3 regions of the Psychrosphaera sp. 1_MG-2023 genome follow, and region 1 is predicted to be linked to each of the others. Evidence: predicted binding sites of a transcription regulator. Region 1 holds the regulator's gene; each other region holds the start of a gene.

Evidence for each region. The regulator LexA, encoded in region 1, represses DNA repair genes until DNA is damaged. The targets are predictions, from matches to a motif close to TACTGTATNNNNATACAGTA.
Region 2: recA (recombinase RecA) is a predicted target of LexA. The motif match lies at 1,412-1,431, and genes of this name have one in related genera.
Region 3: Q4575_RS18800 (YebG family protein) is a predicted target of LexA. The motif match lies at 1,570-1,589, and genes of this name have one in related genera.

What each region holds. Positions count from the first base shown of each region.
Region 1 is NZ_JAUORW010000017.1:25,204-28,492, reverse strand. It holds gene maoP (DUF413 domain-containing protein) at 259-603, shown strand; gene lexA (transcriptional repressor LexA) at 846-1,463, opposite strand; gene plsB (glycerol-3-phosphate 1-O-acyltransferase PlsB) at 1,615-3,289, shown strand, end outside.
Region 2 is NZ_JAUORW010000006.1:18,015-21,303, forward strand. It holds gene mutS (DNA mismatch repair protein MutS) at 1-772, opposite strand, end outside; gene Q4575_RS06970 (CinA family protein) at 877-1,380, shown strand; gene recA (recombinase RecA) at 1,486-2,520, shown strand; gene Q4575_RS06980 (energy transducer TonB) at 2,694-3,050, shown strand.
Region 3 is NZ_JAUORW010000030.1:19,573-22,861, forward strand. It holds gene rpiA (ribose-5-phosphate isomerase RpiA) at 1-61, shown strand, start outside; gene serA (phosphoglycerate dehydrogenase) at 233-1,462, shown strand; gene Q4575_RS18800 (YebG family protein) at 1,623-2,084, shown strand; gene Q4575_RS18805 (DUF445 domain-containing protein) at 2,154-2,867, shown strand; gene Q4575_RS18810 (EAL domain-containing protein) at 2,963-3,289, opposite strand, start outside.

The DNA of each region.
Region 1 (3,289 bases):
TTGTGTCTGCAGTATCTTAAAGTCATACATCGTTAGGTTAAATTGAAATTGCCACAAAACTTAACGGTTACATTCCCATTATATTGAACAAAATTCACAGACAATCAAAGACCTAAAAAAGCAAAGCTAGTCACACAATAAGCAAACTAAAATAAATTGATTTAGGGGGCTTGCATCAGATAATTTCTCGGCTAATATTCTGACTAAATGGAGTGCAAATTATTATTTAGTAAAATTGGTTTTGAGGTAAAAACATCTATGTCAGAATTTCATGGTTTTATGCAGTCTAGTGAGTTTTACGACGACAAAAACTTTCCAAAAGGGTTTAAGCGATCTGGAGATTTTACAATAGCGGAATCCGAGATATTGTCATCTTTAGGTTCTAGGTTAGCGCAACTTAAACAGAAAAAAGTTGCAGCAGAAACCGACGCAGAAAAGCACTTTTTGGAAATGTGTGAACACAACTTGCTACCAGAAAGTGTTGTTGAGCGTGTTTGGGCCAAGTATGAAAATATCATTACTACGGGTAAACCCAAATATACGTTAACGGCAAAAGCGGAAGATGTGGAAGACGATCCGGATGTCGACGATGACGATTTATAAAGATGTAAATGACTAAGCAAACTGGACAGCTGCTTAGACTAAACTCCAACGTAGCCTAATTTAATCATTAGTGTAGGTATTGTGATCACGAATCTGCACAAACAAAAAATCGCTGAACATCTTGTATTCAGCGATCTTTCACAGAGTAACTAAACCTAATATCACCCATATCCACCAAAAAAGACTAACGGAGTACAGTTAGAATTTCGGCGCTAAGAATCTCCTAGCTTGTCGTCAGAAAATTACATCAACGACGAATTTCTTATTACGCCTACGGCTAACCCTTCAATTGCAAAGTCTTGGTAGTTCAAATCCACTTTAATAGGCGAAAACTCTTTGTTTTCTGCATGCAAGATAACTTGGCTACCGTTGCGTTCTAACCTTTTAACTGTCACATCTTCTTCTACGCGAGCAACAACGACCTGTCCGTCGCGAGCAGTTTGAGTTTTATGGACCGCCAAAAAGTCACCATCCATTATGCCGATATCGCGCATACTTTCACCCTCAACCTTCAATAAAAAGTCAGCGGCAGGGTTAAACATAGTTGGATCGACATTTATGTGGCTGTCCACGTGTTCCATCGCCAGTATTGGCGAACCCGCAGCAACTTTACCTATAACCGGTAGGCCAGTTTCCATCTGCGAAATATCTTCAGTCAAACGAATACCGCGGGATGTACCTGGCAATATTTCAATAAAGCCCTTTTTAGCTAGCGCTTTTAAATGGTCTTCCGCCGCATTGGCAGAACGAAATCCTAGTCTTGTGGCAATTTCGGCTCGTGTTGGTGGCATACCAGTATTCACGATGCTTTGTTTAATTAAGTCTAATATTTGAGCTTGTCGTTCTGTTAACGGGCGCATAAGTCTGTTTTTCCATACAGTAATGATAACTGTCAGTATATACAGTCATTTATAAACTGCAAATAGAAAAACTAAATTCATTTGTAGGATTTACGAACCGATTTGCTAAAATCAACCTCGTCTTTTTGAAAATCATTAATTAAGCGAAAAAATGTCTATTATTGCATCTGTATTTTATTGGTTAACTCGACCATTTATTCGTACCAAAGTTGTTATCGATTATTCACTCGATTTATCGACGTTGAGTCAGAATCAACAGATAAGTTATGTGTTAACCACCGATTCATTTACTGACAAACTTGCGTTTGAGCAGGCATGTCGTGAACATAACTTAGCCTCGCCGTTTTCGAAACTTAAAATTCAGTTTAAGAGTTTTAACCGTACTTTTGGTGTTAAACCAATTAAGTCGATATTCAAAAATGAAAAAACACATATGCGGGATACGCTAGCAGAAGGTCAAAAAATTCTGCAGCAAGTTGAATTAAGCCAACAAGATGTCCTTTTTGTTCCAGTAATGATTTGTTGGGGTCGCTCGCCAGGGGTTGAACGCAAAGCAACCGATGACCAAAACAAAATTGGTATTTGGGATCTGGTAGCTGCAACGATTCAAGCCACGCCACTTCGAAAGTTTTTTATCGTATTATTTTCAGGTCGCCACAATTTTGTGCGAATTAGTAAGCCAGTATCCCTGCAAAAAATGGTCGCCAATCACGGTACTTCTGTGGATGCAGCTCATAAACTAATGCGTGTTGCGCGTATTCATTTCGAACGTCAGCGTTTAGTTGCAACAGGCCCTAAAATCATGGCTCGTCAGGCATTTTTTAACAGTATGCTGGCAAGTCCTGCGTTGAAAAGAGCGCTGCAAGATGAAATGAAAACCAAAGACATCTCTTTGGTTGAAGCGAAAAAGAACGCAAACAAACTGCTACACGAAATCGCAGGTGATTATAACGAGACTTACGTCCGATTCTTCTCACGAATATTAACTTGGGTTTGGAACAAGATTTATAACGGCATACGTGTCCATAATTCTGACGAGTTACGTGAGTTGGCGCAAAAAGGCCACGAGATTGTTTATGTTCCTTGCCACCGCAGTCATATGGATTACTTATTGTTAACCTATGTAATCTATCATCAAGGGCTTGTTCCGCCTCACATTGCGGCGGGTATTAACCTCAACTTTTGGCCTGCAGGGCCTATATTTAGAAAAGCCGGCGCATTCTTTTTAAGACGCAGCTTTAAGGGCAACAAGTTATATTCGGCCGTATTTCGTGAGTACCTTAGCCAGCTGTTTATTAAAGGTTACCCAGTCAAATATTACACTGAAGGTGGGCGTTCTCGTACGGGTCGTTTGTTACCCCCCAAAACAGGTATGTTGGCGATGACAATCCAAGCCATGTTACGTGGTATAGACCGACCTATTACGCTTGTCCCTGTTTACATTGGCTATGAACATGTAATGGAAGTAAATACTTACCTAAAAGAATTGCAGGGTAAAAATAAAGAAAAAGAATCGGTATTTGCGATCTTTAAGGCACTTCGTAACCTTAAAAATTATGGCCACGGTGATGTCAACTTCGGTAAGCCAATTAATTTAAACGAGATCCTAAACCAAACAGAACCTGACTGGCGGTCACTCATAACAGTTGACGACGTTGTCAAACCAAAATGGTTAACACCTGTTGTAAACCACACGGCAAATTTAGTAATGGAAAACATCAATGACGCCGCCGTTATCAATACCGTAAACCTTTGTGCGATGGCGTTGTTAACGTCAGAAAATCACGCTTTGCCGCGTGACGAAATGGATGAATTAATTGAGTTCT
Region 2 (3,289 bases), on a different contig from region 1:
CGGTACGTTGAGTGTCTTTTACATATTGCATCAAACAACCCGCAGCGCAAATGGCAACAGGTGCATTAGTTACGCCAAAGCCCGCAAGGTCTTTTGTTTTAAATTGTTGTGCTAAAACGCGTTCGCTGGTTTGTAAATCATATTCCCAGTCGGGACGTCTGCGAGTTCCCTTAATGGATTGTAATAAGCTCAGATGCGGAAAACTCTCAGGAAATAACAATTCTGCTGGGGAAAGACGTGTCAGGGTGGCACTCAAATCTGCGATTTGGTCAAACTGGTTTATTAAAAATCGACCACTGTTAATATCCAGATAAGCGATTCCAAACTGTTCACCTGACTTAGTGGAAGATGAATAAACTGAGCAAATTAGGTTATCAGTCCGCTCATTTAATAGATTTTCATCACTAACGGTGCCAGGGGTAACGATTCTTACCACTTTGCGTTCGACAGGACCTTTACTTGTCGCTGGGTCACCAATTTGCTCACATAGGGCGACTGACTCTCCCATTTGCACTAGACGCGACAAATAATTATCGACCGCATGATAAGGTACGCCGGCCATAGGAATAGGTTGCCCAGAAGACGTTCCTCGTTTGGTTAACGATATATCAAGTAACTCGGCGGCTTTTTTTGCATCGTCAAAAAAGAGTTCGTAAAAATCGCCCATTCGGTAAAACAACAAAATTTCGTGATGATCTTTTTTCATCGACAAATATTGTTTCATCATTGGAGTTTGTTGCGAGATGTTTTCAGGGCTGTAAATATCGGTCATAAAAGCGTTAACAGAATAGTGATTTAGTCTATGATATCGAACATTGTCCCAGATCAAAAACCGTCTGTCTTGCTAAATTTACTGACAAAACATGAGGTATCCAAATGGAAAACAAAATATACAAACAGAGTCAATTATTAGGTGACTTATTGTTAGCCAAAGGTTGGAAGATAACGACCGTTGAATCCTGTACCGGTGGCGGTATAAGCAGCGCAATAACAGAGGTTGCAGGGAGCTCGGGATATTTTGATTGTGCCTATGTAACTTACTCAAACGAAGCGAAACATAGGTTGGTCGGAGTTAATACCGAGACGTTAAATACTTATGGCGCGGTATCGGATGAAACCGTTCACGAGATGGCAATGGGCGCACTAAATGCAGCTAATGCTAATGTGGCAATTGCCATTAGTGGTATAGCAGGCCCAGGTGGCGGTACAGAATTAAAGCCAGTTGGTACAGTTTGGTTAGCGATTGCGACAAGGGACAGTACTCAAGTTGAAAAAAGTACTGTATGGTCACAGTGTTTTACATTTTCAGGTGACCGAAGTGAAATACGACAAAAAGCTACTGAGGTGTCGTTAATAAAGGCCTGTGAGCTAGTTGGCTGAAAATATTTAAATAAATAAAAATTTTTATTGATACTGTTTAATTATACAGTATACTTTGCAGCAAGTTATGACGAAATGCATAAAAACAAATTCTTGGAGATTAAGATGGACGCGAATAAAGAAAAAGCGTTAGGCGCAGCTTTACAGCAAATTGAACGTCAATTTGGTAAAGGTTCAATCATGAAGCTAGGCGATAGCAAAGCGTTAGATATTGACTCAATTTCAACAGGTTCACTTGGTCTGGATATCGCGCTTGGTATAGGCGGTTTACCTTGTGGTCGTATCATCGAAATCTATGGTCCAGAATCGTCAGGTAAAACAACATTAACGTTACAAGTTATTGCGGAAGCGCAAAAAGAAGGTAAAACCTGTGCGTTTGTTGACGCAGAACACGCATTGGACCCAATTTATGCCTCAGCATTAGGCGTAAATGTTGCTGAGCTCTTAGTATCTCAGCCAGATACTGGTGAGCAAGCATTAGAAATTACGGATATGCTAGTTCGCTCTGGTGCAGTAGATGTATTAATTGTTGACTCCGTTGCAGCATTAACACCAAAGGCTGAAATTGAAGGTGACATGGGCGACTCTCACATGGGTCTACAAGCCCGTTTGATGTCTCAAGCATTACGTAAGTTAACGGGTAACATTAAACGTTCGAATACGTTATGTATTTTCATTAACCAAATTCGTATGAAAATTGGTGTGATGTTCGGTAACCCAGAAACGACAACTGGTGGTAACGCACTTAAATTCTACGCTTCAGTTCGTTTAGACATTCGTAGAATTGGTTCGGTTAAAGAAGGTGATGAGGTTATTGGTAACGAAACGCGAGTTAAGGTTGTCAAAAACAAGGTTGCTCCGCCATTTAAGCAAGCTGAATTTATTATTATGTATGGCAAAGGCATTTCTAAAGAAGGTGAGTTAATTGACCTTGGCGTGAAGCACGGCGTGGTAGATAAGGCTGGTGCCTGGTATGCATACGGCGGTGATAAAGTTGGTCAAGGTAAAGCTAACTGTATTAAGTTCTTAAAAGAGAACACTGCCATGGCTGACGAGATCGAAGGAAAATTACGTGACATGTTGTTATTAAAAGCTGAAATCAAAGATGAAGAAGCAGAAGATAAAGAAGCGACATTGTAATTAGATAATAAGAATTGAAAAAGCCGTGTTTAATACACGGTTTTTTTATGCCTAAAATTTTTATTAAGGTTAAAAACCATATTAAGCTTACATCTGAAATTGTGCTAAATTAGCATTTAATTACAAAAACCTAATGACGGAATAGTCACTCTTGTATTATAGGGACGCGTTTTGTGAACAAGTATCGTTTTTTTCAAGCTAATAAATTTAAGACTATCTTACTTGCAGCGAGTGTTTTTAGTAGTTCTTCCTTTGCTGAATTTCAAAGTTCAGAGGTGATAAAAAAAGTTTCGCCTAAATATCCTAGAGAGGCTTACCTAAGGCAAATAGAAGGTTACGTTTCTGTGATTTTTGTTGTCAATAAAAAGGGGGAAGCTGAAGATATCGAAGTCATAGATGAAAAACCCAAAAGAATTTTTCGTAAATCAGCGCTAAATGCTCTGAAAAAGTGGAAATTTAAGCCGGCTATGGATGATGGCAAACGGACAACAGACATTATGGAAATTACCATAGATTTCAATATGCATTAGCGAGTTGTCGAGTTTTTGTAAGTTTGTTATTACCTAGAATAGTTTCACTTTTTAGTATGTCGAAGGTAAGCACCCCAAAGGTTAATTTGTTTTTCTTCAAAATTGAAATTTTCCACAATAGAATTTAGCAAGTTGTTACCACCTATAATTCCTGAGTCACTCTACCTCCCACATCCATGTGGTCGTCGGTTTTGTCTCCTGAGTCACTCTACCTCCCACATCCATGTGGTCGTCGGTTT
Region 3 (3,289 bases), on a different contig from region 1:
CCATCGCTGCGCTGATGTCGTGATCGTTGGTAATCCCGATGGCGTCGAAATTCTATCCTAATATTTGCTATCGCTAATTCGTCTTTAACTAAAGTTGTTCAAAGGTGTAAATTATTTTGAAATACGCATTAGAATTTCTAATTTATACCAATAAATTACTTTATTAAAGACGCAAAATAGAGTATTAATTCTAAATTAAGTCAATTTCTTCACCGTGGGGACAAATAAAAGAATGAGCAACGTATCACTAGCCAAAGATAAAATTAAGATATTACTACTTGAAGGTTTACACCAAAGTTCAGTAGATACACTTAAAGCACAGGGCTACAACAATATTGAATCCCTTAAAACGTCTCTTCCAGAGGATGAGTTGATCGAGAAGATCAAAGACGTTCATTTCATTGGTATTCGTTCTCGCACACAATTGACTAAAAATGTATTTGCTCACGCTAAGAAACTAGTCTCTGTTGGATGTTTTTGTATTGGTACAAATCAGGTTGACTTAAAAGCGGCTAAAGAAAAAGGCATCGTGGTTTTTAACGCGCCCTTCTCTAATACCCGTTCGGTTGCCGAGTTAGTTTTAGGTGAAATTCTTTTACTTATCCGTGGCGTTCCAGAAAAAAGTGCTAAAGCGCACCGTGGAGAATGGAATAAGTCTGCTGTTGGCTCATTTGAAGCTCGTGGTAAAACACTTGGTATCGTTGGTTACGGTCACATTGGTACTCAGCTCGGTATTATGGCTGAAAATATTGGTATGAAAGTCCAATATTTTGATATTGAAACTAAGTTAAGTCTTGGTAACTCTTCGCAAGTCGCATCAATGCAAGAATTGCTAAATACGTCTGATGTCATTTCACTTCATGTTCCTGAAACTGTGCAAACCCAAAACATGTTTGGTGCTGCAGAATTCGAACAAATGAAACAAGGCGCTATTTTCATTAACGCATCTCGTGGAACAGTTGTTGATATTGACGCATTGGCTGAAGCTATCAAAGGCAAAAAATTATCTGGTGCAGCAATAGACGTATTCCCTGTTGAACCAAAATCAAATGATGAAGAGTTTGTCTCACCACTTCGTGGATTAGACAATGTTATCTTAACGCCACATGTTGGGGGATCAACTCAAGAAGCCCAGGAAAACATTGGCATCGAAGTCGCTGGAAAAATGGCAAAATATTCAGACAATGGTTCAACCCTTAGCGCGGTAAACTTCCCTGAAGTATCCTTACCTGAACATACGGGTCGAAGCCGCCTGTTGCATCTTCATAAAAACCAACCTGGTGTTTTAACAAAGATAAATGAAGCATTTGCTAAACACAATATCAATATCGCGGCTCAGTATTTACAAACTGACGACACTTTAGGTTATGTTGTTATCGACATTGACGCCGATGATCGTAAAGTGGCTCTTAAAGAACTAAAAGCCATCGAAGGTACAGTTAAAGCTCGTATACTTCACTAAGCATTCGCTCTCGCCAACCAAAAATGACGATAAAATTAAGCCGAGTTTTTTAACTCGGCTTTTTTATTTGTAAAAATTTTCAAGTGGTACTTTACACTAGTAGTATTTACTGTATATTTAAACAGTCTTTTGTTTAAATAATCTACATCAGGAGTTTACTATGGCTGTTGCAACCCAATATGTTGTGATCCGTACGACTAGACAAAATGAGGAGCAAGAAGTAATGACATTTACCGACAAGCGTGCCGCTGACGATTACGACAAAATGTTAGATATGGCAGACGGCATGTTTGAACTTCTGCATAATTCAGACGTAACCTTGTCTGAAGAACAATGTGAAGAACTCAGTATTTTTCTTGCCAAAGAGCGCGAAGAGGTTCTTATAGCCCTTCAAGCGAAGAAAAAACCAGTGCCAAAAAAAAGTGAAAAATCAGTAAAGGCGAAAGCCACTGATAAAAATCAGGCAGATTTACTAGACGAAGAGCAGATCAGTAATCAGAGTTTGTCAGACACTTTAATCGTTAAAAAAGACAGTAAAAATAAACAAAGCAAGCCGGTTGCTGAAACAGACAGCGACGACAAACTTGTCGATTTTGTTATAGAAAAAGACGAAGCTGCTTGATATTTAATTGATTTAACTCCATAAAGAGCCAATTAATTTAGTTTAACGCGTCTCTTGTGGAGTTTAACCTTGAATAAAAGTCTTTTAACAAACCTAATTGCATTTGTCGCCTGTGTAATTGGATGGCAATTTTCTATTGAATGGCTATTTATTACCGCGCTATTTGCTTTGTCTGGTGCAGTTACTAACTGGCTAGCTGTACATATGTTATTTGAAAAAATACCGGGGCTATATGGCTCTGGTGTTGTGCAAGTTAAGTTTAAACAGTTTAAAAACGGTATCCAAACATTAATAATGGAGCAGTTTTTTACAGAAGAAAACTTATCTAAGTTTATGTCTGAGCAAAATACCTCTCCACAACCAGCTGGTTTTGATCTAAAGCCGATCATCGAAGATGTTGACCTATCCCCCGCTTTTGACTCTCTCATTGTTACAATTCAAAACAGTTCATTTGGTAGCATGTTAGGTATGCTTGGTGGTGTAGAAGCGCTAGCACCAATGCGTGAACCATTTGTCGAAAACTTAAAAACATCAATAGTAGAAATTAGTCAAACAGATGATTTTCAACAAAAGCTGTTAACTAACCTATCTGATCCGCAGCACATGTCAGATATAAAACAAAAGGTAGATGCCGTTGTCAGCCAACGTCTTGATGAATTAACGCCGCAAATGGTGAAAACAATCATCCAAGATATGATCCGTACACATTTAGGTTGGTTGGTCGTGTGGGGTGGTGTTTTTGGCGGCTTAATAGGCTTTGGTGCGCACTTAGCCGGTATTTAAATACCGGCTAAAACCAGCAACCTCATATTAGTAGCCTAAAAGCTAATATAGTCTCGTTGCTGGCGTTTACCTATCGTTCTTCATTATGGTTTGGACTAACGACGTAAATCTAGTCGATTTGACTCTTGCAACCATCGCATATATTCAATAAATGGCATTGGTTTTGAGTAGAAATACCCTTGGCCAATGAGTCCTTCATAGTCTTTAAGCATATTTGCGACAACTTCTGTCTCAATACCTTCTGCAACAGCTTTGACTTTCAGTCGGCTTGCTAACGTAATTGTCATGTCAGTAATTGTTTGGTTCCGCTCCGACACATCAATATTCATAAAACATTTATCAATTTTTAATTCATGGAATGGTAACTGCGACAAATAGTCTAGGCTCGAATAACCTGTACCGAAGTCATCGATAGCAATTTT